DNA from 3 places in the Gordonia sp. WA4-43 genome. Region 2 is predicted to be linked to each of the others. Evidence: predicted binding sites of a transcription regulator. Region 2 holds the regulator's gene; each other region holds the start of a gene.
The links. Region 2 encodes LexA, which represses DNA repair genes until DNA is damaged. Its sites were predicted from a motif close to CGAACANNTGTTCG; they were not measured.

Region 1 (10,623 bases), 2.4 Mb from region 2:
CCGCGGCGAGAACGCGCTTGCCTCCGCGCCGCCGTCGGCTCGCGCCGGCCGAATGCGGCCCTGCTACGGACACGTCGGAGTGCGGTGGAGCCCCGATGGCCGACCCTGTGTCCGCCGAATACCCGGCCATCGGATCGACGTTCACCTCCCCATCGCCGGACCGGACGGGCGGCGTGGGCGTATGCGCCGACGTCCACCGTGGCGCAAACTCGGCCGACGGCGGCGGCTCGGCAACCGGATTCGTCGGCGTGCGCTGATCGTGACCGACCGGAGAGAGCTCGGAGAACTGCTGGTCGTCCCGAAGCGGCTGGGCGCGAGGGACATCCGGGGCAGCAACATACGGAGCGAGCCCCCCGAACGCCGTGGCCACCACCGGTGGCGACTGAGTGACGGACTCGAAGATGGGGGTGTCGTGCGTGTCGTGCGTATGGTCGTCGCCACGCGGAGCCATCTCGGCGGGGGCCGAGAAACCGTCATCCGACCGGGTCGGGACCGCATCCTGTTCGGCGGGCGGGGTCGCCACCCCCACGTCTGGTTCGATCACATCGCCGGACACTGCGATCGCGTGCGGTACCTCCGGTTCCGCCGCGTGTCCGCCGTGCGCCGGGGGCCGAGTGATGCTTCCCGACGGATCGACGTCGACGACCGGCACGGGTACGGCTCGCGCAATCGCGTCCCGGAGGCCGGGCCATGCGCTCACGCGATCGGCGACCACGACCGCGGGGGCGGAGGCTCCGGACACCGCCGCGCGAGCGAGGTCTTCGGCGCGTGCGGTCAGCGGGGCTCCGGCTTCGGCGACGTCGCGGCGCGCCATGCGGAACAGCCGGATGTGGTCGCGGCCCATCAGGAAGGTGCCGTCGGACTCGCGGAGCCGCTCGCGGCCGCGGGTGACGAGGTCGAGGACCTCCTCGTGCCATTCGCGCGAGGTCGGTGCCGCCACCCGCCCGACCCGAACGAGATGGTCGGCGATCACCTCATCCAGGACGGCGAGGGTGAGACCGGAATCGGAGTAGGAGTCCGCGACGGTCCCTCGAGTCGGGTCCAGGCGTCCCACCGAGACGCCCGCCCGCGGATCGAGATCGAACAGCACGACCTCGGCGTTCTGCGCGATCCCCCGCTCAGCGAGTTCGGCGCGCACGGCGTCGACGACGGCAGCACTGACCGTGACCTCTGCCTGCGCAGACGTCGGTGTCACGGCCGGATCGGCCACCGTGTCGGTCATCTGGTTGATTCCTGCACCTCACGTGCACCTCGCCTCATGTCCCCCACCGGCGAGTAGGTGCCCCCTGGACAGTCGCGAGCTCAACCTAGCACGACTCAGCGGACGGTGGCCCCCGGCGCATATCCGTTCACCTGCTCGGACGGGTGGTTTCGCGGCGCAGGGCGGGTGGGAGCGGGGCCGCCCAGGGCGCGGTAGTCCCAACCCGCGTCGCGCCACATCTGCGGGTCGAGGCAGCGCCGGCCGTCGACGATGCGTTTGGCGCGGACGACGCCCTCGAGTTCTTCGGGCGCCATGTGCACGAACTCGGCCCACTCGGTGGCGATGACGACGACGTCGGCCCGGTCGCACGCGTCGCGCGCCGAGGTGGCGTAGCCGAGGCTCGGGTGGACGCGTCGTGAGTTGTCCATGGCCTTCGGGTCGAAGACGGTCACGGACGCCCCTTCGAGCGCCAGCCTGCTGGCCACCGTCAGCGCGGGTGAGTCACGGACGTCGTCGCTCTCCGGTTTGAAGGCGGCGCCCAGGACGGCGACGTTGCGCCCGAGGACCTCGCCGCCGAGGGCCTCGAAGACCAGTTCCACCGCCGCACCCCGGCGACGCATGTTGATGGCGTCGACCTCCCGCAGGAAGCCGACGGCCCGCGGGGCGCCCATGTCGTCGGCGCGCGCGGTCAGGGCGCGGATGTCCTTGGGCAGGCAGCCCCCGCCGAAGCCGAGACCGGCGTTGAGGAATCGGCGTCCGATCCGCGGGTCGTGCCCGATCGCGTCGGCGAGGGTGTTGATGTCGGCGCCGGCGATCTCGCACAGTTCGCTGATCGCGTTGATGAACGAGATCTTGGTGGCCAGAAAGGCGTTCGCCGAGACCTTCACGAGTTCGGCGGTGGCCCAGTCGGTCTCGATCAGCGGCACGCCGGTCTCGAGGATCTCGCGGTAGATCTCGCGGGTGACCTCCCCGGCCGACGACCCGGCGTCGGGGTCGTCGGCGGCCGTGTTGAGGCCGCTCGGGTCGAGCGAACCGGTACCGAGGACGAGCCGATCCGGCCGGAGCGTGTCCTCGACGGCGAATCCCTCGCGCAGGAACTCCGGACTCCACGACAGTTCGACATCCGCCCCGGCGTGCGACAGTACCGAGATCCGTTGTGCGAGTTCGGCGCAGGTGCCGACCGGTACGGTCGACTTGCCGATGATGAGGTGGGCGCCCCGCAGCGTCGGCACGAGCGCGTCGATTGCCGAGTACACGTGCGAGAGGTCGGCCCGGTGCCCGCGGGGTTCCTGCGGGGTCCCGACGCCGAGGAAGTGCACCGAGGCGTGGTCGGCGGCCGCGAGATGGTCGGTCGTGAAGCGGAGTCGTCCGGCGTCGATGTTGCGGCGCAGGATGTCGGCGAGCCCCGGCTCGAAGAACGGGACCTCGCCGGCCTGCAGGCGTTCGATCTTGTACGGATCGACGTCGATGCCGACGACGTCGTGCCCGAGTTCGGCCATGCAGGCCGCGTGAGTGGCACCGAGGTAGCCGCATCCGATCACCGTGAGCTTCATGAGGGCAACGGTTACCCAGGCGGAACCACCGGTAACCATCCTCGTCGTGGCGGGTTGTCATCGGCTGGGTGAACTTCCGGAGCCGCGCCCACCCGGTCCGTCCACCCGCCGGTTGAGCCGAGTCGAACCCCTCAGTCGTGCTTCTGGAAGTTCAGGTACGCCTTCGACGGGGTGGGGCCACGTTGTCCCTGGTACTTCGATCCGACCGACGCGCTGCCGTACGGCTCCTCCGCCGGGCTGCTGAGGCGGATGAGGCACAGCTGCCCGATCTTCATGCCGGGCCAGAGGGTGATCGGAAGGTTCGCGACGTTCGACAGCTCGAGGGTGATGTGGCCGGAGAAACCGGGGTCGATGAAGCCCGCCGTCGAATGCGTGAGGAGGCCGAGCCGACCGAGTGACGACTTGCCCTCGAGTCGGCCGGCGAGGTCGTCGGGCAGCGAGCACACCTCGAGGGTGGACCCCAGCACGAACTCACCCGGGTGCAGCACAAAGGGCTCGCCGTCGGCGGGTTCGACCAGCGAGGTGAGTTCGTCTTGGCGTTGTGCGGGGTCGATGTGGGTGTAGCGGGTGTTGTTGAACACCCGGAACAGGCCGTCGAGCCGGACGTCGACGCTGGAGGGCTGGACGAGGGCGGGATCGAACGGATCGATGGCGAGGCGCCCGTCAGCGATCTCGGCGCGGATGTCGCGGTCGGAGAGCAGCACGGTGTCGAGGTTATCGAATGGTCAGGGAGGATCTGCGCCGGTGTCGGTCGGCGCCGACCCTCCGCTCTCCGGTGCCGCTGTTCTGCGCCGCCGCCGGACATCAGCGCGCATTCGGTCGAGGATCGCGTCGGTGCGATGGGCATGGTTGATCCGCGGCGTCGGCGACGGGTGCGCGCGGGGCGGGTGCCAGACGGCGCGGCCGGCGTCGACCCCTTCGGTGGCGATGGTGGTGGCCCACTGATCCACCCCGGTGCCGACCACTCGGTTGTGTGGTGGGCAGGCGGTCGCGAGGGTGTCGAGGTCGGTGGATCCGTGGTGGGCGTCCCACTCGACGACGTGGTGGATCTCGCAGTCGAACGACGGCCGCGTGCATCCCGGGAAGGTGCAGCCGCCGTCGCGGGCGATCGCGGCGATTCGTTGTGCGCGCGAGGCCAATCGCCTGGACCGCCCGAGGTAGAGCACCTCACTGGAGTGGTCCCGGAACACCGCGAGATGGTGCTGCGCGTCCGCGGCGAGATCGATGGCGTCCTTGATGGGCAGGAGGGTTCCCGTCGCGGTCCGTGCCGGGTCGCCGGCCGCGTCGCGCAGCGCCGATTCGGTGATGGAGACGACGAGGTGTGGCGGCAGCCCGTGGTGCGAACCCCCGAGCGCGCCGGCGTCGAGCACGAAGCGCAGCATGGCGCGCAACGCGTCGTGGTTCCGCTTCTCGGTCGTGCGCTCGTCGCGTCCGGCAGCGGCGGCCAGCGCGTCGGGGTCCGCGGCGGCGGGGTTGCCGGTGGGCGACTCGGGATCGGCGGGATTGTTCATCCCAGGAGCGGCCCACACCGACAGGACGACGTCGAACATGGCGCGCGTCACGGGGTCGAGCGTTGCGGTCAGCCGGGACATCAGTTGGGCGTCTTGCGGCCCGAGTTTGAGTCCGCGGTTACGGGCGCGGTCGCGATCGTCGGTGATGGTTCCGTCGGGGTCGAGGTGGGCCAGGATGCGGGCGCCGAGATCACGGAGTGACGACGGGTCGTACTCGCGTGCGTAGTGCGCGAGCGTTGCCTCGGCGGCTTCCCGGTCGGCAGGGTCCACGTCGGCGGGGATCTTGCGCATCACCTCGATGACGACGTCGACGTGGCGTCCCGAGATCTCGCCGTCGGCAACACCTTTGGCGGTCTCGGGGAAGCGCGGTTCGAGCGGCACCCCCTGCATGTCCGGGAACCTGCCCAAGGCCCAGACCCGGTTCATCAGGCGGGTCGCCTCGCCGCGCCGGTGCAGACCGTGGCAGAGGAAGTTGGAGACGGTCTGGCACCCCATCTTCCGGTACGCCGACCGCTCGTCGATGTCGACGATGTGATCGGTGAACAGCGACAGCATCCGTCGTTCGGCACGCTCGTGCTCGATCGCGACCTGTAGGAGGTCGGTGTCGGAGCAGTCCGTGGACTGCGTCTCGGCGATCTCGTCCATAAGTGCATGCAGGCGCTTGTACTGGTCGAGAAGAAGTGGTGGTGGTGCAGATGGCTCGGTAGAAGCCATGATTTCATCCCCCGTCATCATGGCTTTACTCGAAACTACGTTCGAGACTACCGGCCGGTCGTCCAGCGCGCAACCCCGTCCCGCGAATTATTCTGCGTCGCAACCGAATCGCGTCGGCCCGCCGATACCCGGTCTCGCCCAGATGTCGCGGTTCGTTGCGCCTCACGCCACGATCTGCGACATCTGCGAGTGCTGACGACCGGACCGGCCACGGGTTTGCTAGGCTGTCGTTCGCGAGTCCGGCACTCGCACGCCGATGTAGTTCAATGGCAGAACATCAGCTTCCCAAGCTGAATACGCGGGTTCGATTCCCGTCATCGGCTCCACCATCACGGGGTCCGCAAGGCACTCCCCTGGTCCACTGACGGACTAGCCGAAGAGAGCCACAGCGGTGCCGGAGATCAGTGGCACGCTGAGCAGGAAGACGACGACTCCGTTGATCCATCGGTGGTCACGCAGAACCGCCAAGAACTCACGGACCTGGGCGTTGGGGACGAAGTATCGCGCGGTGTGGGCGCCGGTCGAGAATCCGTCGATCCCGGCAGACCGCATGAGCATCGCTCCGCGGAAGGCGTGATAGCCGCTCGTCACCACCGCGACCGGTTCGGTCACTCCACGCTCGTCGAGCACACGCCTCGAGTACCGGAGGTTCTCCGCGGTGTCGGTGGATCGGTCCTCGAGTGCGATGGCATCACGATCGACGCCCTTCGAGACGAGGTACTCGGCCATCGCCGCGGCCTCCGACAGCCGCTCGTCGCCACCTCTGCCTCCGGAGCAGATGATCAGCGGGTCCAGGCCGGAAGGCCGGGCCAGATCATAGATCTCGCGACCGCGGTCGAGTCGTGACGCCAGCAGCGGACCGACGCGGGACCCGTCGAGCAGACCGGCACCCAGGACGATGATCGCGCCGACCTTCGCCCGTCGCGCCCGCCACCTGCTCCACCGGCCGTACAGCCACGACCAGAGAAGCAGCGAGGCGAACACGAACCCCAGGTAGCCGGCCGGCATCCCCACCGCCAGAAGGAAGTTGAGCAGCGCGTTGCTCGTCGACACGTCGAACCATCCGACGATGATCCCGAGCAGGACAGCGAGCGCGTAACCGGACAGGAGTGCCCCCAGGAGCGCCGACAGCAGGTTCGATGGACGGCGCCCCTCTCGGCGCAGAAGCGTCACGCCGTTGGCGATCAACGACACCCCGAGAATGAGGATGGCAAGCAGCGCAACGAGTCCGAGGGCCACGATGACGACCGCCGGCGCGAGAACCAAGCCGTCGTCGTCGACGCCACTGTCCACGGCCGCGATCACCGCGGCGAGCATCACGCCCGACAAGCCCGCGGTCAGCAGGATACCGGGGCCCAGACGACGCGGGTCCTGCGATGCAAGGACCGCGCTCGCGATGAACAGCACTGCAGCAACTATCAGCACGCCCATCACGAGCACGATGGTGTCACAGGTGTCGCGCAGGTCGGGAAATGAGGAATGAGCCCAGTTGCGCTAACTCGATTTCGGCGCACACGAAACGTTCATCCGTACCCATTCTCGGACGCGGTCGAAACCCACGCGACCGGCGTGCAATCATCGAACGAGTTGGGCCGACGCCACAGTCGGTCCCCGTCATCCCAGGACGCACACATGCATCTGCCCGCGATGAGAACTCCGATTCTGGTGCTGAGCATCGGCCTGCTCCTGAGCTGGCTGCTGCCGCCGCCCGCACATGCGGCGCCCAACCGGGTCGATGCCACGCCGGCTGGGCTGACGCTCGATGGACGCCAGTGGTGGCCATCCGGATTCGACGCCTACCAGCTGGCCACCGATTGGTCGGTGAATGCCGGTTGCGGAGCGATGGTTGATCTCGACGACTATTTCGCCGGCTTACCTCCGCATTCGCTCACTCGCTTCAATCTGTTCGCTCAACTGGCCGTGAACAAGTACACCCAGCAATTGGATTTCGGGCCGATGGATGCCGTCTTCGACGCCGCCGCGCGGCACGATCAGATGGTCTTGCCTGTCCTCGCGGCCGCCGATGGCGCATGCGAGAGCGGAGTTTTCAAGGAACGAGACTGGTACAGATCCGGCTGGCGAACCGTCGCCGGCGCGGGTGGACTCACGTTCGAGCAGTGGGTCAGGACGGCAGTGGGACGCTGGAAGAGCAGGTCGGCCCTGGCGGGATGGGAATTGGTGGGTGAACCCGAACCGTCAATCTGTGGCGATCAATCGTGTGGATGGCAGCAGCGGTCGTGCCCGGTCGACGCCGCGCGCGTACTGCGGTCGTTTTTCGGCAGCGCAGGTGCGATGGTCACCCGGTTGCACGGCGGGGCGGTGATCTGGTCCGGCTTCACCGGCGGTGGCCAGTGCGGCACCGCCGGGCCCGACTACCAGTACGTCGCCGGCTCCCCGTACGTGGACGTCCTGGACTATCACGACTACGGTGCGGACGGTGTCGCGCTCCCCGGGGATCAGTGGAACGGACTGGCCGAACGTCTACGACAGGCCCGCGCAGTCGGAAAACCCCTCGCGGTGAACGAGATCGGCCAGCATGCCGGCTCGTGCGGTTCGAGGTCCGAGCGCGCCGCCGACTTCCGGACCAAGGTCGCCGGTCAGCGGGCGGCCGGGACGGCAACCGCACTGTTCTGGGCATTCGTCCCGGACCCGCGGGACGACCAGTGCACCTACGACATCGGTCCCGGCGACCCGGTGCACGCACTGGTCACCGAACTGACCAGCCTCGAATGAGGCTCAGCACTCGAGCAACAGCGCAACACCCGGCCGAGAGGCCGACCGGCCGTTAGACTCTGCCGGTGTCCAGTCCCCTGGGGATCACCCCCGACGAATCTCTGCGCAAGGGACTTCAGAGTCGTCACATCAGCATGCTCGCGCTCGGCGGCGCCATCGGCACCGGCTTGTTCGTCGCCTCGGGCGCCACCATCTCCGACGCGGGTCCGGGTGGCGCCATCCTGGCGTATCTGCTGATGGGCTGCATGGTCTTCTTCCTCATGCAGAGCCTCGGCGAGATGTCGGCGTACATCCCGTGCAGCAACCCGTTCGAGGAGTACGGCAAGCGCTTCGTGTCCAAGTCCTTCGGTTTCGCCGCGGGGTGGAACTACTGGCTCAACTGGTCGGTCACCCTGGCCGCCGAGTTGGTGGCGGCCGGACTGATCATGAAGTACTGGGCACCCGACGTGCCGTCGTGGATCTGGTCGGTCGTGTTCCTGGCGGGCCTGCTGGCGCTGAACCTGTTCGCGGTCAAGGCGTTCGGCGAGGCCGAGTTCTGGTTCGCGGCGATCAAGGTCATCGCGGTGGTCGTCTTTCTCATCGTCGGCGTGCTGCTGATTCTCGGTGTCGTCGGCGACGGTCCGTCGCCGGGGTTCAGCAATTGGACGATCGACGACGCTCCGTTCGTGGACTTCCCGCTCGGCATGCTGTCGGTCTTCCTCATCGCCGGTTTCGCATTCCAGGGCACCGAGATGATCGCGGTCGCCGCCGGCGAGGCGGTCGAACCGAAGACGGCGATTCCGCGCGCCGTGCGTACCGTCTTCGTGCGCATCCTGCTGTTCTACATCGGCACCCTGACCATCATCGCGTTCCTGATCCCGTACACCGACCCCAATCTGCTGAATGCGTCCGAGGAGAACATCGCAATCGCCCCGTTCACCCTCGTGTTCTCCGAAGCGGGGATCGCGGTGGCGGCATCGATCATGAACGCCGTGATCCTGATCGCGATCCTGTCGGCGGGCAATGCGAGCCTGTTCGCGGCAACCCGCGCGTTGTACGGCCTGTCGGTGCAGGGCAACGCCCCACGTGTGTTCGCCTGGGTCACGCGATCAGGAGTGCCACTCCTCGCCGTGGCCGCGACGACGGCCATCGGCGCCCTCTGCTTCCTGGCGAGTCGGATGGGCGACGGTCGCGCGTATGTGTGGCTGGTCACCGCCTCGTCGGTGGCGGGCTTCATCACGTGGATGGGTATCGCGTGGGCCCACTATCGTTTTCGGCGGGCGTGGCAGGCGCAGGGTCTCGACCTCGGCAGACTCCCCTACAAGGCCTGGCTCTACCCGGCCGGCCCGATCATCGCGTTGCTCATGTGTGTTGCAGTCATCGCGGGGCAGAATCTCCCGGCGATCCGCGACGGATCCGCGGGGAATCTCGAACTCTGGCTCACCGCCTACGGCGCACTGTTCGTGTTCCTCGCTCTGTGGTGGGGCCACAAGGTGATCACGCGCAGCCCGACCGTCGACCTGCTCACCGCCGATCTGTCACCCACATCAGCTGCGTCGGCGCATCGCGATCCGGATCCGGACCTCGTCGGCTGACCGGTTCGTCGGGCGATCGGGGTGGGGCGCCGGGGCTCGCTCAGTCGCTGACCTCGCCGATCAGCCGACAAGTTCGGCGATGTGGTTCAACGAGTTACGCAGATGGTCGTCGGCGAACGGCGGGAACTCGATGTACTCGCGGATGTGGGCGGGTACGGCCGACCAGTCGTAAGTCAGGGTGAGCTCGGTGGACGACTCCCCCGCCGGCACCAGATCGTACCGCCATGTCCAGCCGCCGAACTCGAGCTCCCCGGAGTCGTTGCGCTGCCCTGGTTGCCACGCTATCGCCGACCGCGGTTCGATCACCTCGACCCGGTTCTCCATCAGGTAGTCACCGTCCGGATGGTTGGAGTGGTACATGTTCATCCGGAAGACCTGGCCCACCTCCCGCAGCGGTGTCGTGTCGACTGCGTCCCGAACCCAGCCGGTGCCGTCGATGGCCTGGTGTGTGCGGGGGTCGGCGAGCGCCGCGAACACCTCGTCGGGCGTGGCGGAGATCGTGCGGCTGACGGCAACGTTCTCGTGCGTCATGGTGCTGGCCCTTTCGGGTCGGGTCCCCCGGATCGGGGATCGGACACAGAGGTGGACCCGAACCGGCGCCCGTACTCATCGGTGACCTTGTTTCCCACGAGTGCATGTCATCCTCGTGAGATGGACCTGCGCCTGAGTCGGGAACGTTTCGCCGCCGCGCGGTCGGTCACACTCGCCACCGTGTCACCCTCCACCAAGCCGCACCTGGTCCCCGTCGTGTGCGCACTCGACGACGACGTCATCTACACGTGCGTGGATCACAAGCCGAAACGAACCACCGCACTCCGTCGTCTCGCCAACATCGCGGACAACCCCGCGGTGTCACTCTTGGCTGACGTGTATTCCGACAACTGGGATGAACTCTGGTGGGTGCGGGTCGACGGCCGGGCACACGTCGTCGACGCCGGTGAACCCATCGGCAGTCACGGCATCGACACGCTGGCCGCGAAGTACCCGCAGTATCGACTCCGACGGCCCGATGGACCGGTGATCGTCGTGGAGTCTCTGACGTGGCACAGCTGGTCGGCCACCTCATAGGCACGTCGGCGGGCGGCGGTTTCGGATAATTCCGACACGCTCCTCGATAGGCTAGGTGCCACGCAGGCATACCGAGGAGGCTCCGATGGTGCAGCGCAGCGGCGAACGGCCACGCGACAACCGGTCCGACACACCGGGCTCGGCCGGCCGAGGCTCCGGATCGCCTGACTCACAGCAGGAGTTCGACGAGATCGACCACCAGTCGGCGGGTGAGCGCGCTGACGAGGTGGAACCGAAGATGCGGCGTCGGCAGTGGATCGGACTCGTTG
Region 2 (10,623 bases):
GGCAAGTACGACGACCTGCGTCCGGGCCTGCGGATGAACATCATCGGCAACCCCGGCGTCGACAAGGCCGTCTTCGAGCTGTGGTCGTTCGCGGTGTCCTCGATCAACGGCTGCGGTCATTGCGTCGCCGCGCACGAGAACACCCTGCGCGAGGCCGGCGTCGACCGTGAGGCGATCCTCGAGGCGCTCAAGGTCGCGTCGATCGTCAGCGGTGTCGCCCAGGCGATCGCGACCACCGAGGTGCTCGCCAACGCCTGATCCGTCGCATGTGAGACGACGACGGGGCCCGGCTGCGCTACGCAGCCGGGCCCTGTCGTTCTCAGGCGCACTCACCGCGGTCCGGCGATGACCACCGGATCGTCGGGATGACCACGACAAGGCCGTGGCCTGCGTCGTCAGCTCAGCGCCGCGCGCATCCGGTCGGCGAGTTCGCCGACCTCGGCGGTCGTCATCACGAACGCGGGCGAGATCTGCAGCGCCCCTTGACCTGCGGCCCGGGTGCTCACCCCGTGTTCGCGCAGCTTGACCACCGTCGCCGGCGCCGTCGCGGGGTCGGCCAGCTGTACCGCGGTGACCGCGCCCAGGCCGGTCCGGACCTCGGCGACCGTGTCGAGGTCGGCGAGCGGCGACAGCGCTGCGGCGAGGTCGCCTTCGAGCCGTGTCGCCTCGGCGAGGAGGTTCTCGCGCCGGATGATCTCGAGGTTGGTCAGCGCGGCGGCCGCCGCGCCCGCGTGACCGCCGTAGGTGTACCCGTGCCGCCACCAGACGCCGCCGGCGAAGAACGGCTCGGCGATCCGCGGTGCGATGAACACCGCGCCCATCGGGACATACCCGGAGGTGAGCCCCTTGGCGGTGGTGATCATGTCCGGTTCGAGGCCGAATCGTGCGGAGGCGAACCAGGATTCGCCGCCGATGCGGCCGAAGCCGGTGACGACCTCGTCGACGACGAAGAGGATGTCGTGGTCGCGGCAGATGCCCCGCACCTCGGCGAGGTAGCCCTCCGGCGGGAGATAGATGCCGCCGGCCCCGATGATGGGCTCGCAGAAGAACGCGGCGATGTTGTCGGCGCCCACGCGCTCGATGAGACCGAGCAGGCTCTTCGCGTCGTCCCATTCGACGTTCTGGACGTCGTGCATGAGTTCGCCGTAGCCGTCGTGGTTGAGCGGGATGCCCGCCAGCGAGGTACCCGCGGCATGCATCCCGTGATAAGCCTTGGTGCGGCTGACGACGACCCGCTTGGATTCGCGTCCGTGTTCCACCCAGTAGCGGCGGGCGAGTTTGACCGCGGTGTCGATCGAGTCGCTGCCGCCGGAGGTGAAGAAGATCTTCGATCCGGGTACCGGCGCGATGGCGCCGAGCTCCTCGGCGAGCCGCAGGGTGACGTCGCTCGCGAAGTCACCGAAGTTGGAGTAGTGCGCGAGGGTGCCGAGCTGGCGCGCGACGGCATCGGCGATCTCGGTCCGGCCGTGCCCGACGTTGGTGAACCACAGTCCGGCGGTCGCATCCAGGTAGGAGTTGCCGTCGCGGTCGAAGATCCGCGCACCCTCTCCCCTGGTCACGACGAACGGCCCGCTCGCGGTCACCGCACCCATGTCGGCGAAACCGTGCCACAACGATCCAGTACCAGTGCTCGAACCATCAGCCATGGCCCCATGATGCCGGTCCACGCGGCCCACGCGGCCACTGGGGTGAACCGGCCTCGGCGCTTCCCCATATCCTGGAGTGATCATGTCGGCCCCGTCCTCGTCACCTGACCCGTCCCCGTCTCCACCGGACACCGCTGCATCGGACATCCCCCGCTCGGATCTGCTCCGCGCACTCGACGACGTGGGCCTCGTCGACGCCGACCGGTTGCGTCGTCGCATCGATCGGCTCGCCGCGCGCCCGGATGCCGCGAAGTGGCGACAGTTGGTCGCCGATGTCGACAAGGCACGCGCCCGTCTCGACCGGCGGCGCGCGACCGTGCCGATTCTGCGCTTCCCCGACGAACTACCGGTCTCCGCCGCACGCGACGAGATCGCCGAGGCGATCCGCAACCACCAGGTCGTGGTCGTCGCGGGCGAGACCGGCTCGGGCAAGACCACCCAGCTCCCCAAGATCTGCCTCGAACTCGGGCGTGGCATCCGCGGGTCGATCGGGCACACCCAGCCCCGGCGCATCGCCGCGAGCTCGGTCGCCAAGCGCATCGCCGACGAGACCGACACCGAACTCGGCGACGCGGTGGGCTACTCCGTCCGGTTCACCGACCGGTCGGGCGCCGACACCCTCGTCCGGGTCATGACCGACGGCATCCTGCTCCGCGAGATCGCCACCGACCCCATGCTGCGCCGCTACGACACCCTCATCATCGACGAGGCCCACGAGCGCAGCCTCAACATCGATTTCATCCTCGGCTATCTGCGCCGCCTGCTGCCCCGACGCCCCGATCTGAAGGTGATCATCACCTCGGCGACGATCGAACCGGCGCGCTTCGCACGGCATTTCAGCACGCCGAAGACCTCGGTCCCGGTCATCGAGGTATCCGGACGCACCTATCCGGTCGAGATCCGGTACCGACCGCTGAGCCTGCAGGAACGCCCCGACGACGGGGACGACGCCGGCGGCGGCGAACATGCCGACCTCGACCAGATCCAGGGCATCGACGCCGCCGTCGACGAACTGTGGGCCGGTGGCCGCGGCGACATCCTCGTGTTCCTGCCCACCGAACGGGACATCCGAGAGACCGCCGAGGCGCTCCGTCGACGAACCGGCGGCAGCAAGGGTCCCGGTGCCGAGATCGTGCCGCTCTATGCGCGACTGTCGATCGCCGAGCAGCAGAAGGTGTTCTCCCCCTCCGACGGACGCCGGATCGTGCTGGCGACCAACGTCGCCGAGACGTCGGTGACCGTGCCCGGCATCCGCTACGTCATCGACACCGGCACCGCCCGTATCAGTCGGTACTCGACCAGGACCAAGGTCAATCGTCTTCCCATCGAACCGGTCTCACAGGCCAGTGCCCGGCAGCGGGCCGGTCGATGCGGTCGTGTCGCCCCGGGCGTCTGCATCCGTCTCTACAGCGAGAACGACTTCGACTCCCGGCCGGCCTTCACCGACCCGGAGATCCTGCGCACCAACCTCGCGGCGGTCATCCTCCAGATGACCTCGCTGAAACTGGGTGAGATCGCCGAGTTCCCGTTCGTCCAGCCGCCCGACGACCGCGCGATCCGCGACGGTATGGGTGTTCTCACCGAACTCGGCGCCATCACCGTCCCGCGCGAGGGCGGGCCCCCGCGACTGACCCCTATCGGCCGGTCGATGTCGCGCATCCCGGTCGATCCCCGGGTCGCCCGGATGCTCATCGCCGGACACGAACTGGGTTGTCTCGACCACCTTCTCGTGATCGCCGCCGCGATGTCGCTCCCCGATCCACGGGAACGGCCGGCCGAGCACCGGGAGGCCGCCGACGCCCAGCACCGGCGCTTCGTCGTCCCGCAGTCGGACTTCCTGTCCTACGTGGAGCTGTGGCGGTACCTCGGCGAACAGCGCAAGGAGTTGTCCGGCAGCCGCTTTCGGCGCATGTGTGAGCGCGAGTACCTCCACTTCCTGCGCATCCGGGAATGGCAGGACCTCCATCGGCAGCTGACCGAGATCGTCAAGGACCTCGACTGGTCGGTCGCGCCCACCGAACTCGACGCCGACGCCGTCCACCGATCCATCCTGTCCGGGTTGCTCAGCAACATCGCCGCCCGCAACACCGAGGGCCGCGAGTTCACCGGTGCGCGCAACACCACGCTGATGATCTTCCCCGCCTCTCCGCTCGCCAAGAAGCCGCCCGCCTTCATCATGGCGGCCGAGGTTCTCGAGACGTCGCGCCTGTTCGCCCACACCGTCGCCGGGATTGATCCGCTGTGGGCCGAGAAACTCGCCGGGGATCTGGTGAAGCGGACCCACAGCGAGCCGCATTGGTCGGCGAAACGCGGAGCGGCGATGGCCTACGAACGCGTGACCCTGTACGGGGTCCCGCTCGTCGCCCGCCGGCGCGTCGACTACGGCCCCATCGACCCGGTGGTCTCGCGGGAGCTGTTCATCCGGCACGCTCTCGTCGAGGGCGATTGGCGGACGCAGCACGCCTTCTTCGACCGCAATCGCACGCTTCTCGAGGCCGCCTCGGACGTCGAGAACCGCACGCGCACCCGGGGTCTGGTGATCACCGAGGACCAGCTCTTCGAGTTCTACGACCAGCGGCTACCGGCCGACGTCACCTCCGCTCGGCACTTCGACACCTGGTGGAAGAAGGCCCGCCGGGCCGAACCCGATCTGCTGGATCTGCGCCCCGAGGACGTCACGGGAGGCACCGACGTCGCCCCCACGGACTATCCCGGCGCCTGGCAGCAGGGCGACACCCGACTCGAACTGCGCTACCGGTTCGAACCGGGCGCACCCGACGACGGCGTCACCGTCGTGATCCCGCAGGCACTGCTACCCCATGTCCGACCGGCCGGCTTCGACTGGTCGGTCCCGGGCATGCGCGCTGAACTGGCCACCGCACTGGTCAAGTCGCTGCCGAAACAGCTCCGCAAGAGCATGTCGCCCGCGCAGCGATTCGCCGAACTCGCGCTCGGCCGGCTCACCCCGCGCAAGGAGCCGCTCACCACCGGGCTGGCCCGCGAGCTCTCGGCGATCACCGGGATGCGGGTGACCGCGGGCGATTTCGACACCGACCGGGTACCGCCGCACCTGCGCATGCATTTCGCGGTGGCCGACGACTCCGGACGGATCGTCGCCCGCGCCGACTCGTTGCCCGAACTCCAGCAGACCGGAACGCCCGCGGCGCCGAAGACGGTGTCGCGCAACCTGTATAAGACCTGGACCGCCGACGGGATCGGCTCGCTCGCCGAGCAGACGACGGTCGATGTCGCGGGGCAGCGGCTGACCCGGTACCCGACGATCGACGTGGTCTCCGACGAGAAGGGCCACGCACGGGGCGTCGTCGTCGTCGATGCGGCGAGCCCCGAGACACGAGACCGCCTCCTGCGACGCGGGATCGTCGCCCTCCTCGACTTCGCGATACCTCCGCTGCACAAGCGGATCGCCGGCTCGTTGAGTCCGGTCGAACGACTCGCCCTGAGCCAGAGCCCGTACTCGACCACCGAGGCACTGCTCGCCGACTGCACCCGACGGGCCATCCGGGACACCGTCGCCGACACCGACGACGCAGAGCTCGCCGCGGTTCGCTCACCACAGTCCTTCTCGGCGCTGCTCGAACGAATCCGGCCACGGGTCTCCGCAGCCGCACCGGACTACTTCTCGCTGGCCGTCGCAGCTCTCGAACGGATGGCCCCGCTGAGGGCGGCGATCGACCGGCACGCCGGTTCGCTGGCTGCCGACGACGTCGCCGAACAGGTCGCCCACCTCGTGTTCGACGGATTCGTGGCGGCCACCGCGCGACGCCACCTGGAGAATCTGCCGCGCTATCTCGACGGCGCGCAAGCACGTCTGGAGGCACTACCCGCGTCCGCAGCACGCGACCAGGCCGGGGTGGCCGCCGTCGATCGCGTCGTCGAACGGTGGGCCCAGCGCCTCGAACAGGTACCCGAGCACCGGCGGGCGGTGGTCGACGACGAAGCGCAGTGGCTCGTCGAGGAGTTGCGCGTGGGGCTGTTCGCCCAGCGTCTCGGTACCGCGTTCCCGGTGTCGGAGAAACGGGTCCTACGAGCTCTGGACCGGCTCGGCTGACACGGGTTCGGCGAGCGCGCTCCCGGAACCCGATGCCGCCTTCAGGTCGTCGATCTCACGCTGGAAGTCCTCCACCGAGTCGAACGACCGGTACACCGAGGCGAAGCGCAGATACGCCACCTCGTCGAGATCGCGGAGCGGGCCCAGGATGGCGAGTCCGACCTCGTTGCTGGGGATCTCGGCCGATCCACTGGCGCGCACCGTGTCCTCGACCTGCTGGGCGAGTTGCGCGAGCGCGTCCTCGGCGACGTGGCGGCCCTGACAGGCTCGCCGCACGCCGCGCATGACCTTCTCCCGGCTGAATGGTTCGGTCACGCCGTTGCGTTTGACCACCGCGAGCACGGCGCTCTCCACGGTCGAGAACCGGCGACCGCACTCCACACAGGAGCGACGGCGGCGGATGGCCTGCCCTTCATCTGCGACACGCGAGTCGATGACCTTGGTGTCGTCGTTCTTGCAGAAGGGGCAGCGCATCGTGTCCTCACGCAGGTCGCGGGACGCTGGAACGCACCCGAAGCGTGCGCCCCGCCGCTTGTCGGCCGGCCCCTGTGACATCGAGGATACCGCCCAGCCTCAGCGGTACCGGGGGGTGAGCAGGGGCTGGCCCACCTGCAGCGCGCTCGACCCCAGATCGTTCATCGCGACGATCTCGTCGATCACGACCTCGCGCGGCATCTCGGGTGCCACCCGGCCGGCGATCGAGCTGAGCGAGTCCCCCGAGCGCACGTGGACGACCTCGGCACTCACGGCGGACGGGGTCAGCGAGTCCGAGTAGTTCTGGCCCACGACACCGAACACCCACACGACGAACGCCAGCCCGACGCCGGCGAGGAGCGCGACCGCGGTGCGGCGGCGGCGACGGAACACCGCCGCGTCGGGTCCGACCGGGCCACGCCCGCGCACCCCGACCGGAGAGCCACAGTGGGTGCCGCCGACCCGCGGGGTCACCGGCGACGCACCCCGCGGTCGGGTGCCGGCCGGCCGGTTGTCTACCGGGCGGCCGCCGTCGGACAGCGGGGCGCGCGTCCGGACCCCATCGGCGCGGTCGGTGGGGGGCCGGACAGCGTCGGGACGGTCGGTGCGGACGGGAGCGACGAGAGTGGCGGTGCGCATGGTGCCCTCCGGTGTTCGGGTGTCTGGGATCGTGCGGGGTGTGACGGTCGGTGTTCGAACATCGATCAGATGTTCGATGCACTGATGTTCGAATTTGTAGCACGACGTCCCGACAAAGTCTCGCGACACATCGAACAAATGTTTGAGGTGCCGGTCGCACTCGGCTAGGCTCGGACCCGGTGCAAGCCATCTACCAGCACGTTCCGAAGACGAGAGGAACCGAACATGAGTGACACCGGCGATAGGCGCGGCCGAGCGCGGGGCGCCGACGACGAGGCCCCGTTCGACGCCGCCGCCGCCGAGGCCTCACTCACCCCGCGACAGGCCGGGGTCCTGGAGGTGATCCGCCGCTCGGTGCGCGAGCGCGGTTATCCGCCGACCATCCGGGAGATCGGCGACGAGGTCGGCCTGGCCTCGACGTCGTCGGTGGCCCATCAGTTGCGGACGCTGGAACGCAAGGGGCTGCTCAAGCGCGACGCGAACCGTCCCCGTGCGGTCAACATCGCCCCGAGTGACACCCCGTCGCCGGACACCCCGTCGGCCGGTCAGCTGCCCGAGCCGACCTTCGTGCCGGTTCTCGGCCGAATCGCGGCCGGCGGTCCGATCCTGGCCGAGGAGGCCGTCGAGGACGTCTTCCCGCTGCCCCGTGAGCTGGTCGGCGAGGGATCTCTCTTCCTGTTGCGCGTCGTCGGCGAGTCGATGATCGACGCCGCGATCTGCGACGGCGACTGGGTCGTGGTCCGGCAGCAGAACGTCGCCGACAACGGCGACATCGTCGCGGCCATGATCGACGGCGAGGCCACCGTGAAGACCTTCAAGCGTCAGGGCCCCAACGTCTGGCTCATGCCGCACAACGAACTGTTCGATCCGATCCCGGGCAACGATGCCGTCATCCTCGGCAAGGTCGTCACCGTGATGCGGCGAGTCTGACCTCTCCACCGACCGAACCGTCGAGCACCGCCGCGGCAGCCTCGCGCGCCGCGGCGGGATCCGAGGTGGCCAGGGCAGCCTCGGCGGCGGCCCGGCAGTCCGGTGCGGACACCTCGCCGAGCCGGGCCCCCACGGCCGCGGCAGCAGCCGGCGCGCTGGACAGCGAGGTGACCCCGAGACCGACGAGCACGCAGGCGAGGTTCGGATCGGCGGCGGCCTCGCCGCACACCCCGACCGGCTTTCCCTGACGTGCACCCGCTGCCGCGACACCCGCGATGAGGCTCAACACGGCCGGTTGCCACGGGTCGGTCAGTCCGGCGAGATCGGCCGACATCCGGTCGGCCGCCATCGTGTACTGGGTCAGATCGTTGGTGCCGATGGATACGAAGTCCACCTCGGCGAGGACGGCTTCGGCCAGGATCGCCGCCGCGGGCACCTCGATCATCACCCCGGCGACCAGACCACGGCCGCGGACCTCGGCGGCGAAGGTGCGCGCCTCCGCCGGCGAGGCGATCATCGGCGCCATGACCCACGGCGCGACGGCCGACCCCGACGCGGCCTGCGCGATCGCGTCGAGCTGATGCGCGCGGATCTCGGGGTGCGCCAGCGCGATCCGATCGCCCCGCACGCCGAGCGCTGGGTTCGATTCGTCGGGATGGGTCACGAACCGGAGCGGTTTGTCGGACCCGGCGTCGAGGGTGCGGATGACCACCTTCTGCCCGTCGAACGCATCGAGCACCTCCCGGTAGATCGCGGCCTGCTCGTCCACCGACGGTTCGTCGGCACGCTCGAGGAACGCGAGTTCGGTGCGGAAGAGCCCGACGCCCTCGACGGGGTACCCGGCCGCGGCGCGTGCCGACGATCCGTCGGCGACGTTGGCGAGCACCGCCACGGCCACCCCGTCGGCGGTCTGCCCCGGACCGGTCCAGCCGGCGACGAGTGCGGCATGCCGCCGATCCTCGTCGACGCGAGCCCGGGCCGCCTCCGCATCGGGCTCCACCTCGATTCGCCCGGTGCTGCCGTCGACGAGAATGGTTGTGCCGGGCTCGATCTCGTCCAGGTCGGCCACCGCCACCACGCACGGGATCCCCAGCTGGCGCGCGATGATCGCGGTGTGGCTGGTCGGTCCGCCGAGGCGGGTGACGAGGGCGATGGTGCTCGTGGGGTCGAGGCCCGCGGTGTCGGCGGGCGCGAGGTCGTCGGCGAGCAGGACCGACGGCACCTCCGGAGTGGGCACACCAGGTTCGGGTAGGCCGAGCAGTTCGGCGAGGACCCGGTCGCGCACGTCGTTGAGATCGGTGACCCGCTCGGCCATCAGTCCGCCGAGCTTGGTGAACACCGCCGCGAACTGTTCGGTGGCCGCGACGGCAGCGGCCTCGGCGGGGGCGCCCTTGCCGATGAGCGCGGTCGCGGCACCGATCCAGCCGCGGTCCTCGGCCAGGCCCGCCGTCGCGGCGAGCACCTCGGCCGTCACCCCGGTGTTCTGCGACGCGCGCGTGCGCAGCCGCGCGGCGACGGCGCCGGCCGCGGTGGCGAAGCGCGTGACCTCGTCGGCGCGCCGTTCCTCGGCGATCTCCACACCGACGCCGAGCTTCTCCGGCGAGTGATCGGGTCGCTCGCCCGGCCACAGCGCGGGACCGTGGGCCAACCCGCCGACCACCGGGGTTCCCGTCAGGATCTGCGCCATCGTCTTGCCTCTCATTCGACTACCGATGTGACCACCGTTACAAAAAGTGCTTGACTTGTCAACACAAACAGGCGTAAACACAGTAACTACAACATCCAATCCCACACGCCTCAACAAGCGGGGTGGTCGAAACCGGAGATCGGAGCCGTGTGTACGCCGAGGAGAGACAACAGGCGATCGTCGACGAGGTGCGCCTCGCGGGGCGGGCATCCGTGGCCGCGCTCGCCGAGAAATTCGACGTCACCAGCGAGACCGTCCGACGCGATCTCGCGGTACTGGAACGCGCCGGACATCTCCAGCGGGTCCACGGCGGCGCCGTACGCGCCGAGATCATGCGCACCCTCGGCGAGCTCGGGATCGACGAACGAGAGTCGAGCCAGATCGAGCAGAAGACCGCGATCGGCCGCGCGGCCATCCGGTTCCTGCCGCCCGACGGCGGTTCGGTGCTCTTCGACGCCGGCACCACCACGTACCGCGCGGCCAAGGCGACCGCACCCGATCGGAGGCTCACCCTGTTCACCAACAGCCTGCCCATCGCCGGCCTGCTCGCGGGCACCCATCCCGACGGTCTCCATGCCCTCGGCGGTCGCGTACGCGGTCTCACCCAGGCGACCGTGGGCGTCGAGACCGTGGACGCGCTTCGCCGACTGCGCGTGACCACCGCTTTCATCGGGACGAACGGGCTGAGCGAGGCCCACGGGTTGTCGACACCCGACCCCGACGAGGCCGCGGTCAAGGCGGCGATGGTCGCGGCCGCACAACGCGTCGTGGTCCTCGCCGACAGCTCGAAGATGGACCGGGAGGACCTCACCTCCTTCGCCGGACTCGACGACGTCGACGTCCTCATCACCGACTCCGGGATCGACCCGGCCTATTCGGCGGCCCTGTCCGCGCGTGGCGTCGAGGTCGTGATCGCATGATCGTCACCGTCACCGCCAACCCGAGCCTCGACCGCACCCTCGAACTCGGCGCACCGCTCGCCCGCGGCGAGGTGCAGCGCGCCGGCGTGGTCCGCACCGAGCCGGGCGGCAAGGGCGTCAACGTGGCCCGGGTCGTCGCGGCCGCCGGCCTGGCCACCCGCGCACTGCTCCCGGCGCGGCCGGGCGACCCGCTGCGGGCCGCACTCGACGACCTCGCACTCCCCTACGACGCCGTGCCGGTCGACGGCGAGGTCCGGT
Region 3 (10,623 bases), 100 kb from region 2:
CCGACGTCTTCCTCGACCGGGGCCACGAGGTCAGCGTGCTCGCCCCGGCCGGCCGCGACACCGAACTGCCGGAGTACGTCGTCCGGGCTGGGCCCGCGCTGGCGATCCCGTACAACGGCTCGGTCTCCCGGGTGAATTTCAGTCCCAAGGGATACCTGCGACTGCGCCGGTGGGTCGCCGAGAACGGCTTCGACGTCCTGCACGTCCACGAACCGAATTCGCCGAGCATCTCGATGCTGTCGTTGATGGTGGCCTCCGGCCCCATCGTCACAACGTTCCACACCGCTACGTCGAAATCGTTGTGGCTGAGCGTGTTCCAGGGGATCCTGCGGCCATACCACGAACGGATCGCGGGCAAAATCGCCGTCTCGGAGCTCGCGCGTCGCTGGCAGATGGAGTCACTCGGCTCCGATGCCGTCGAGATCCCGAACGGCATCAACGTCGCGTCCTTCGCCGACGCCGAGCCCCTCGAGGGGTATCCGCACCCGGGTGGCACGATCCTGTTCCTCGGCCGTTTCGACGAACCGCGCAAGGGCATCGACGTGCTCATGCGTGCGCTGCCCGCGGTCGTGGAGAGGTTCCCGTACGTGCGGATCCTGGTCGTCGGCGGCGGCAACCAGGCGGCGCTGCGGCGGCGGGCGGGTCCACTCGCCGAACACCTGGTGTTCCTGGGACAGGTCGACGACGCGACCAAGGCGCGGGCGCTGGCCTCCGCCGACGTCTACTGCGCACCCAACCTCGGCGGCGAGAGCTTCGGCATCGTCCTGGTCGAGGCGATGGCGGCCGGGGCGGCGGTGATCGCCAGCTCCCTGAACGCCTTCCGGCGAGTGCTCGACGACGGCCGGGCCGGGCGACTCGTCGAGACGGGGTCCCCCGATCAACTCGCCGCCGGCCTCGTCGAACTCCTCGCCGACCCGGAGGCGCGCGCCGATCTCGTCGCCGCCGGACGGATTCGGGCCGACAAGTACGACTGGTCGCGGGTGGCCGACCAGATCCTCCGGGTCTACGACACCGTCACGGTGGGAGCCGGTCCGGTCGTGGTGTCGGACTGATGGCCACCTGGATCGTTCTCGGCGTGGTGGCCGTGCTGCTCGTGGCGGGATGGGCCTACCACACGGCCAACCGACTCGACCGGCTCAACGTCCGTGTCGATCTCGCCCGCCAGGCGCTCGAATCGAACCTCGACCGGCGCGCGGTGGTCGTGCGTGCCGTGTCGGCGGAGATGATCGCCGGCGACGGCGCCACGAACTCCCGCACGTCCGTCGACGACGGCGTCGCCGCTCAGGCGCGCGAGCTCGCCACGCTGGCCGATCGCGCCGAGCGGGCCGCGCCGTCGGCACGTGAGGACGCCGAGAACGCGCTGTCGGCCGCACTGGCGCGCACCGACCCGAATCGTCGGTCCGCGGCCCTCGTCGTCGAACTCGCCGACGCCGAGACGCGGGTGATGATGGCGCGTCGGTTCTACAACGACGCCGTTCGCGACACCAGGGCCCTCGCGCAACGCCGGCCTGTCCGGTGGCTGCGGCTCGGCGGCCACGCGGCACCCCCGGAGTACTTCGAGATCATCGAGCGCGTCACCCCAGGCCAGGCGGACTGATCCCTCGTCGGGGGCCATCGGCCCCTCACCTAGACTGGTGGGCATACCGCCGCCGCGAACGCGGCAGGTCGGGACTGCGACACGAGGAGATCTTCAGTGAGTCACAACGGCACGACCGTTCCCGAGGTCGGCCAGGGCACGGCCCGGGTCAAGCGCGGCATGGCAGAGATGCTCAAGGGCGGCGTGATCATGGACGTCGTGACCCCCGAGCAGGCGAAGATCGCCGAGGATGCCGGCGCGGTGGCCGTCATGGCTCTGGAGCGGGTGCCCGCCGACATCCGTGCCCAGGGCGGGGTGTCGCGGATGAGCGATCCCGACATGATCGACGGCATCATCGCCGCCGTCTCGATCCCGGTGATGGCCAAGGCCCGCATCGGTCATTTCGTCGAGGCGCAGATCCTGCAGGGCCTCGGCGTGGACTACGTCGACGAATCCGAGGTCCTGACCCCGGCCGACTACAGCAACCACATCGACAAGTGGGCCTTCACGGTGCCGTTCGTGTGCGGTGCGACCAATCTCGGTGAGGCCCTGCGCCGGATCACCGAGGGGGCGGCCATGATCCGCTCGAAGGGCGAGGCCGGCACCGGCGACGTGTCGAACGCGACGACCCACATGCGCAAGATCCGCGACGAGATCCGGCGTCTGACCTCGTTGCCGAAGGACGAACTGTACGTCGCGGCAAAGGAGTTGCAGGCTCCCTACGAACTCGTGGTCGAGGTGGCCGAGGCCGGCAAGCTGCCGGTCACGCTGTTCACCGCCGGCGGGATCGCCACCCCGGCCGATGCGGCGATGATGATGCAGCTCGGCGCCGAGGGTGTGTTCGTCGGTTCGGGGATCTTCAAGTCGGGCAACCCGGCACAGCGGGCCGCAGCGATCGTGCAGGCGACCACATTCCACGACGATCCCGACGTGCTGGCGAAGGTCTCGCGCGGCCTGGGCGAGGCGATGGTCGGCATCAACGTCGACGACATCCCGCAGCCGCACCGCCTCGCCGAGCGCGGCTGGTGACCGCTTCGTCCGGATCGTAGGTGGTCAGACCGACCGCCGGCCGCCGCGGCGCCCCGTCTCAACACGCCGGAGACCGAACAGTCGACATGCGTGGCGGGTCAGGGGCTTCGCGGCGGTAGTATCTGCTGATCATGGATGCGGCGACCATCGTTCGAGACGCTTCGGTCTCGGGCACACACATCGTGGGTGAATTGCGGCTCGAGTGGTCCGCCGCGTGCAATGTGGGGCGAGTCCGGGAGACGAACGAGGACGCGGCGCTCGCGCTGCCGGGGATGTACCTGCTCGCCGACGGCATGGGCGGGCACGACAGCGGCGAACTGGCCAGCGAGGCCGCACTGCTCACCTTGTCGGAGGCCACCAGCGCGGGTGAACTCAAGGCGACCCAACTGCAACTCGACGATCTGTTGCTCGCCGCCCAGCGGCGCATCGGCGAGATCGACACCGAGACCGAGCGACGCGCGGGTACCACCGCCACCGGCATCGTGCTCGTCACCCACGAGCAGAGCCCGCACTGGCTGGTGCTCAACATCGGCGACTCGCGGACCTATCGCTTCCAGAACGGGTCGCTCAACCAGCTCACCACCGACCACTCGCAGGTCCAGGAATTCATCGACGCCGGATTCCTCACGCCCGAGCAGGCCCGAACCGATCCGCGCCGCAACGTGATCACGCGTGCGCTCGGCGCGGGCATGGTCGACCCGGTCGCCGACTACTCGAGTACGCCGGCATTCCCGGGGGATGTGCTGCTGCTGTGTACCGACGGTCTGACCGGGGAGCTGCCCGACGAGGAGATCGGTGACATCCTGCGCAATGCGGAGGACTCCCGGCAGGCGGCCGAGCGGCTCGTCGACGCCGCGCTGGCGCTCGGCGCGCACGACAACGTCACCGTCATCGTTGTGAGTGTCCACGAATCGGTGCCGACTCTCACGATGCCCGCGCTCGACGACTCGGCGCAGGGAGAGGCCGCCGGAGCTGCTCCGGCCCCCGACCCGAGCTGATCGGAGGACTGATGACCACGGGTCAGGACCGGGCCGAGACATCCCCCGCAGAGTCCGGCGGCGCCGCGCTGGACGCCGGGGCGACCTACGTCGAATACTGCGGCGAGCGCATCGCGCTCGACGCCGACCGACGGTTCTTCATCGGCCGCGAAGCGGATCTGTCCATCGACGACAACCCGTACCTTCATCGCCGATTCTTGGTGATACACAACGAGAACGGGCTCTGGTGGCTCACCAATCTCGGCACGCACCTGTCGGCGAGCGTCTCGGCGGGCGACGTCGGGTTCTCGGCGACCCTGGGCCCCGGTGCGCGGATGCCGCTCGTCTTCGGTAAGACGACCATCGTGTTCACCGCCGGGCCGACGACCTACGAGCTGAGCCTATTCGCCCGCGCGCCGCAGGTGAAGTCGGTGACGCGTCCGGAATACAGCGGCGGGCACACGACGCAGGGCGTGCCGACGCTCACGGAGAGTCAGAAGCTGCTGATCATCGTGCTGGCCGAGGAGATCCTGCGGCGTGAGGGGACCGGCTCGAGTGCCATCCCGTCGTCGGCGCAGGCGGCGCGCCGGCTGGGCTGGCCGCTGACCAAGTTCAATCGCAAGCTCGACAACGTCTGTGACAAGCTCGATCAACTCGGGGTGAGCGGAATGCGCGGCGGGGGCGGGAAACTCGCGAGCAACCGCCGGACCAAACTGGTGGAGTACGCGGTGTCGTCACGCATCGTCACGCGAGAAGATCTCCCCCTCATCGACGCCGAGGCGGCCCGAAACGCGGCCGACTGAGTCAGCCGCCGCGTCTGCACGCCGCTGACCTGCGGTTTCACCGTGGGTAGTTCTCCCCACGGGTAGGGGAGTTCTCCCCATCGACCACCCGGGCCGCAGCCCATAATCTTCATCTCATCGCCGGGAGAACCCGGAAGACCACCGGTTGAATGAGTGAAGAGGAAGCACACATGACTGCGATCGCCCATCAGGCCCCCCAGCACCTGCGCTCGGTCAGCGCTCGTCGTGACGCGGAGGCCATCGCCCGCCGGAAGGAAGCCCTGGCGCGTCTGGCGGCTCGCCGGATGCCGTTGCCCGGCCACCAGATCCAGACACCGCGCGCGGGTCAGCCGCTCGGCCTGGGCCATCGTCCGGGACACCCCCACCTGCACCGTGCGGTCGCCGTTCCCGCGCTCGCCGAGGTCCCCGAGGTCGCGGAGGCCACGGCCGACCGCGCCAAGCCGAATCTCACCTCGCGCGAGGTCGAGGTCCTGCGCACCTGGATGCTCGTCGACTCCAAACCTGCTGTGGCCCAGGAGCTCTACATCTCGCTCGGTACGGTGAACACCCACCTCACCCGGATCCGGGCCAAGTACGCCGAGATCGGCCGTCCGGCCCCGACGAAGGCATCGCTGGTCGCCAGGGCCATCCAGGACGGGATCATGACCCTCGACGAACTCTGATCGCCGGCCGCGCTTCGGCGGGCAGGGGAGTGCCCACCGGCGCCGTGCGCGATACTGGTCTGCGTGGCAGCCATCGAGGACATACTCCAGGTCGAACAGATCGAGACCGACATCTACCGCGGCGGTGCGTTCCCGAGTCACCTTCAGCGCACCTTCGGCGGCCAGGTCGCCGGTCAGGCCCTGATGTCGGCGACCCGCACGGTGTCCGACGAGTTCGACGTCCATTCCCTCCACGGTTACTTCCTGCGTCCCGGTGACCCGGATCGTCCGGCGGTGTTTCTCGTCGACCGCATCCGCGACGGACGGTCGTTCGTCACCCGGCGGGTGACCGGCATCCAGAACGGTGAGGCGATCTTCACCATGTCTGCGTCGTTCCATGTACGGACCGACCAGGGCTACGAGCACCAGGACCGGATGCCGCCGGCGCCGCAACCGGACGAGCTCACCGACCGCCTCGACGAGCTGGCCGAGGAAGAGCGCGCGGTGTTCAAGGAGTGGCGCAACTTCGATCTGCGCATCGTGCCCCCGGAGATGATGGTCACCTCGTCGTATTTCGCTGCGCAGCAACGAGTCTGGTTCCGCTACCGCCATCGTCTGCCCGACGACACCGTCTTCCATGTCGGCACGCTCGCCTACATGAGCGACATGACCTTGCTCGGCTCCTCGCGGGTGCCCCATCCGGAGTCCAACCCGCAGGTCGCCTCCCTCGACCACGCGATGTGGTTCATGCGCCCCTTCCGGGCCGACGACTGGCTCCTCTACGACCAGACGTCGCCGTCGGCGGGCGGTGGTCGCGCGCTGACCCAGGGACGGATCTTCGATCGACAGGGCCGCCTGGTCGCGGCGGTCACCCAGGAGGGGCTGGCGCGCACCGGCCGCGTGATGCCCGACGACCAGCACGCCCGGACCAATCGGTGAGCGAGGGCAACCGGCCGCGCATCGGGGTTCTGGCACTGCAGGGCGATGTGCGCGAGCACGTCTTCGCGCTGGAGGCGGCCGGTGCCGACGCCGTGGCGGTGCGACGCCCGGCCGAACTCGACGAGATCGACGGAATCGTCATCCCCGGCGGTGAATCGACGACGATGAGCAAACTGCTCGGCATCTTCGACCTGTTCGACCCGCTGGTGGACAAGCTGTCCGACGGCCTCCCGGCGTACGGGTCGTGCGCGGGCATGATCATGCTCGCCTCCACCATCCTCGACACCCGGCCCGATGCACGGCATCTGGACGCCCTCGATGTCACGGTGCGGCGCAACGCATTCGGGCGTCAGGTGGAGAGTTTCGAGACCGACCTGGAGTTCACCGGGATCACCGACGCCGAGGGCGCCGCGCCGATGCGCGCGGTGTTCATCCGGGCGCCGTGGGTCGAGTCCGTCGCCCCGGAGGTCGAGGTCCTGGCGCGTGTTCCCGACGGCCCGGCGGCCGGGCGGATCGTCGCGGTGCGTCAGGGGAACGTGCTCGCGACGTCGTTCCACCCGGAGGTGACCGGCGACCGGCGCGTACATGAATACTTCGTGCAGATGGTGCGTCGGTAAGATCGTGCCGAACCAGCGGTAGACCACGAGCCCGGCACGCCGGGAACAACCCAACAGGGCGCACCACCAACAGGGCGACCGGATACAGGTAGGAGTGCGCCGGATGCGGGCCACGGCCCGCCGCACGTGCCGGCGCCGGGAAAGGAATCGACGGACATGAGCGGCCACTCCAAATGGGCCACCACCAAGCACAAGAAGGCGGCCATCGACGCCAAGCGCGGCAAGATGTTCGCCAAGCTCATCAAGAACATCGAGGTGGCGGCGCGGACCGGCGGCGGTGACCCGGCGGGTAACCCCACGCTGTTCGACGCGATCCAGAAGGCGAAGAAGTCCTCGGTCCCCAACGACAACATCGAACGCGCACGTAAGCGCGGCGGTGGTGAAGAGGCCGGCGGCGCGGACTGGCAGACCATCATGTACGAGGGCTACGGGCCCAACGGCGTCGCCGTGCTCATCGAATGCCTCACCGACAACCGCAACCGTGCGGCCGGCGAGGTCCGGACCGCGATGACGCGCAACGGTGGCAACATGGCCGACCCGGGTTCGGTCTCCTACCTGTTCACCCGCAAGGGCGTGGTGACGCTGGAGAAGAACGGACAGACCGAGGACGACGTCCTGATGGCCGTGCTCGACGCGGGCGCCGAAGAGGTCACCGATCTCGGCGAGTCCTTCGAGATCGTCAGCGAGCCAAGCGATCTCATCGCCGTCCGCAGCGCGCTGCAGGAAGCCGGGATCGACTACGACTCCGCCGAGGCCAGCTTCCGGGCGTCGGTCGAGGTCGCGGTGGACGCCGACGGCGCCCGCAAGGTGTTCAAGCTGATCGACGCCCTCGAGGACTCCGACGACGTCCAGAACGTCTACAGCAACGTCGACATCAGCGACGAGGTCCTCGCCGAACTCGAGAACGACTGACACCCCGCCGCCCGCCCGGTGTGTTGATCACCGGACTTGTCCGCTCTCCCCGATAAGATCTCGAACAACTGTTCGCAGATCACGATGCCTGGGAGGGTACGAGTGCGCGTCATGGGCGTCGATCCGGGTCTGACCCGGTGCGGTATCGCGCTGGTCGAGTCGGGTCGGGGGCGGACGGTGACCGCCCTCGACGTGGACGTCGTGCGCACCCCGAGTGACATGGAACTCGCCGAGCGGTTGCTCGCGATCTACACCTCCGCGTGTCACTGGCTCGATGTGCACCAGCCCGACGTGGTGGCCATCGAGCGGGTCTTCGCGCAGAACCAGGTGTCCACGGCCATGGGGACCGCGCAGGCCGGCGGCGTCATCGCGCTCGCGGCGTCCCAGCGCGACGTACCGGTGCGCTTCCACACCCCGTCGGAGGTGAAGGCAGCGGTGACCGGCAGCGGACGAGCCGACAAGTCTCAGGTCACCGCGATGGTCACCCGGATTCTCGGCATGCAGACCAAGCCGCGTCCCGCCGACGCCGCAGATGCGCTCGCGCTGGCGATCTGTCACTGCTGGCGCGGACCCATGATGGAGCGGATGGCAGCCGCACAGAAGCAGGCCGACGCGGCCGCGGCGCGGCACCGCGCGCGGGTGGCCCAGGCACGAGAAGGGAGTCGCGCATGATCGCGTCAGTCCGCGGACCGGTGCTCGAGATCGCGCTCGACCACGCCGTGATCGATTGCGGGGGAGTGGGTTACCGCGTGCTGGCGACGCCCGCGACGCTGTCCCGGCTGCGCCGCGGCGACGAGGCGACGCTGCTGACCTCGATGATCGTCCGCGAGGACTCGATGACGCTCTACGGCTTCACCGAACCCGACGCCCGTGCGCTGTTCGCGCTGCTGCAGACGGTCACCGGCGTCGGCCCGCGACTCGCGATGGCGACCCTCGCGGTTCTCGAACCGGATGCGTTGCGACGCGCGCTCGCCGAATCGGACACCAAGTCACTGACCTCGGTACCCGGCATCGGCAAACGCGTGGCCGAACGGCTGTGCGTCGAACTGCGGGACAAGGTGGACCGGCCCACGGGCGAGGCGTCGACCGGTGTGACCGCCGTCGGCGGTATTCGCGAGCAGGTCGCCGAGGCGCTCGTCGGGCTCGGGTTCACCGCCGGTCCGGCGGAGAAGGCGGTCACGGCGGTACTCGCCGAGAATCCCGACGCCGATGCGTCCACCGCGCTGCGTTCCTCGCTGTCACTGCTCGGCAAGGCGTCGTAGATGGGCGGCGATCCGGACGACGTCGACGACCGGGACGTGAGCGCGATGCCGGTGCGCTCCGACCGCGACCTCGACGCCGGTCTCCGTCCCCGGTCACTCGCTGATTTCATCGGCCAGCCGCGGGTCTGCGAACAGCTCGAACTGGTCCTGCACGGGGCCAAGGGCCGCGGTGGCACCCCCGACCACATCCTGCTGTCGGGACCGCCCGGGCTCGGCAAGACGTCGCTGGCCATGATCATCGCTTCGGAGATGGGCGCCGCCATCCGGGTGACCTCTGGTCCGGCACTCGAGCGCGCCGGCGACCTCGCGGCAATGCTGTCGAATCTCGTCGAGGGCGACGTGCTGTTCATCGACGAGATCCATCGCATCGCGCGCCCGGCCGAGGAGATGCTGTACCTCGCGATGGAGGACTTCCGCGTCGACGTCGTGGTCGGCAAGGGCCCGGGAGCGACCTCGATCCCGCTCGACGTCGCGCCGTTCACGCTGGTCGGGGCGACAACACGGTCGGGGTCGCTGACCGGCCCGCTGCGCGACCGGTTCGGGTTCACCGCGCACATGGAGTTCTACGAGCCCGACGAACTCGTCCGGGTGCTGCACCGCTCGGCCGGGATTCTGGGCATGGAACTCCGCGGCGACGCCTCGGGCGAGATCGCGCGCCGGTCGCGGGGCACGCCCCGCATCGCGAACCGGCTGCTCCGCCGGGTCCGCGACTACGCCGAGGTAAGGGGAGACGGGTCGATCACCGTGGACGTCGCCCGCGCGGCCCTCGCGGTCTACGACGTCGACGAACTCGGGTTCGACCGTCTGGACCGAGCCGTGCTCGACGCCCTGATCCGCGCCTTCGGCGGGGGGCCGGTCGGGGTGTCCACGCTGGCCGTGGCCGTCGGCGAGGAGCCGGCGACCGTGGAGGAGGTCTGCGAGCCGTTCTTGGTGCGCGCGGGCATGATCGCGCGGACGCCGCGCGGGCGGGTGGCCACTGCCGCCGCCTGGCATCATCTCGGACTCACCCCGCCCGCCGGTGCGATGAACGCCACCTTCGGCGTCCGTCCCCGCGACGTCGGCGCGGCGACGCTGTTCGATGACCTCTGACCGCACGGGCACCACCTGCGGGGATGAGCTCCGCGCAACACGTGGCACACTGTGTGGAGCACAGCTGAGCTGATGCTGCCCGGATTCGTCCGGACAGGCCGCTCGCTCACGCCGTACCCACTGATACCCAAAGGACTGACTCGCACTCATGGACGCTCTGCTCTTCCCGCTTCTGCTCGCCCTGCTGGCCGGCTTCATGTTCCTGTCGATGCGGAAGCAGAAGAAGCGTGTGGCCGAGATGCAGGAGATGCAGAACTCGGTGTCCACCGGTACCCGCGTCCAGCTGACCTCGGGTCTCTTCGGAACCGTGATCGACGCGAGCTCGCCCGACGTCGTCGATGTCGAGATCGCCACCGGCGTGGTCACCCGCTGGAACCGGCTGGCCGTCATGCGCGTCGTCCCGACGGATGAGGCCGCGGCCACCTACCCCGGCCACGTCGCCCCGGAGATCGAGTCCGACGACTACGACGACGCCGACTCGGTCAGCCTGGACAAGCCTGCCACCGACGACGCGCGCGACAACGACAAGTAAGCCGCATCCGCGCCGCGTCGATCCACGACGCGGCGCGCCCATCCGTTTGCACGCCTCCGACGCGCTTCCGGCGTGTCCCGGCCAGGAGTGGACGATGGGTCATGCCGGTCGGGCTGCTCGTCGGCCGGTTGACGCTCTCAAGGAGACCTGAACAGCTGTGACAACTCCCTCTCGGACTTCGGGGAAGGGCCGGACTGCAGGGAAGCGGTCGCGACCGGCTCGAGAGATCCCGCCGTGGCGTCCGCT

Region 1: the regulator LexA is predicted to act here: its motif matches at 5,010-5,023, upstream of LEL84_RS11980 (HNH endonuclease signature motif containing protein).
Region 3: the regulator LexA is predicted to act here: its motif matches at 7,556-7,569, upstream of ruvC (crossover junction endodeoxyribonuclease RuvC).

The regions. Positions count from the first base shown of each region.
Region 1 is NZ_CP084736.1:2,667,732-2,678,354, forward strand. It holds gene LEL84_RS11965 (hypothetical protein) at 1-1,222, opposite strand, end outside; gene LEL84_RS11970 (UDP-glucose dehydrogenase family protein) at 1,318-2,754, opposite strand; gene dcd (dCTP deaminase) at 2,886-3,458, opposite strand; gene LEL84_RS11980 (HNH endonuclease signature motif containing protein) at 3,480-4,979, opposite strand; tRNA gene LEL84_RS11985 (tRNA-Gly) at 5,232-5,305, shown strand; gene LEL84_RS11990 (YdcF family protein) at 5,349-6,410, opposite strand; gene LEL84_RS11995 (beta-mannosidase) at 6,612-7,712, shown strand; gene LEL84_RS12000 (amino acid permease) at 7,778-9,286, shown strand; gene LEL84_RS12005 (SRPBCC domain-containing protein) at 9,347-9,817, opposite strand; gene LEL84_RS12010 (TIGR03668 family PPOX class F420-dependent oxidoreductase) at 9,938-10,354, shown strand; gene LEL84_RS12015 (SLC13 family permease) at 10,440-10,623, shown strand, end outside.
Region 2 is NZ_CP084736.1:310,053-320,675, reverse strand. It holds gene LEL84_RS01485 (alkyl hydroperoxide reductase) at 1-258, shown strand, start outside; gene LEL84_RS01480 (aspartate aminotransferase family protein) at 396-1,646, opposite strand; gene hrpA (ATP-dependent RNA helicase HrpA) at 1,729-5,715, shown strand; gene nrdR (transcriptional regulator NrdR) at 5,689-6,189, opposite strand; gene LEL84_RS01465 (LysM peptidoglycan-binding domain-containing protein) at 6,289-6,828, opposite strand; gene lexA (transcriptional repressor LexA) at 7,054-7,758, shown strand; gene LEL84_RS01455 (phosphoenolpyruvate--protein phosphotransferase) at 7,736-9,445, opposite strand; gene LEL84_RS01450 (DeoR/GlpR family DNA-binding transcription regulator) at 9,595-10,365, shown strand; gene LEL84_RS01445 (1-phosphofructokinase family hexose kinase) at 10,362-10,623, shown strand, end outside.
Region 3 is NZ_CP084736.1:410,906-421,528, forward strand. It holds gene LEL84_RS01980 (glycosyltransferase family 4 protein) at 1-1,052, shown strand, start outside; gene LEL84_RS01985 (LemA family protein) at 1,052-1,597, shown strand; gene pdxS (pyridoxal 5'-phosphate synthase lyase subunit PdxS) at 1,694-2,605, shown strand; gene LEL84_RS01995 (PP2C family protein-serine/threonine phosphatase) at 2,737-3,603, shown strand; gene LEL84_RS02000 (FHA domain-containing protein) at 3,615-4,385, shown strand; gene LEL84_RS02005 (helix-turn-helix transcriptional regulator) at 4,556-5,047, shown strand; gene LEL84_RS02010 (acyl-CoA thioesterase) at 5,111-5,965, shown strand; gene pdxT (pyridoxal 5'-phosphate synthase glutaminase subunit PdxT) at 5,962-6,582, shown strand; gene LEL84_RS02020 (YebC/PmpR family DNA-binding transcriptional regulator) at 6,739-7,494, shown strand; gene ruvC (crossover junction endodeoxyribonuclease RuvC) at 7,597-8,166, shown strand; gene ruvA (Holliday junction branch migration protein RuvA) at 8,163-8,756, shown strand; gene ruvB (Holliday junction branch migration DNA helicase RuvB) at 8,757-9,845, shown strand; gene yajC (preprotein translocase subunit YajC) at 9,994-10,377, shown strand; gene secD (protein translocase subunit SecD) at 10,535-10,623, shown strand, end outside.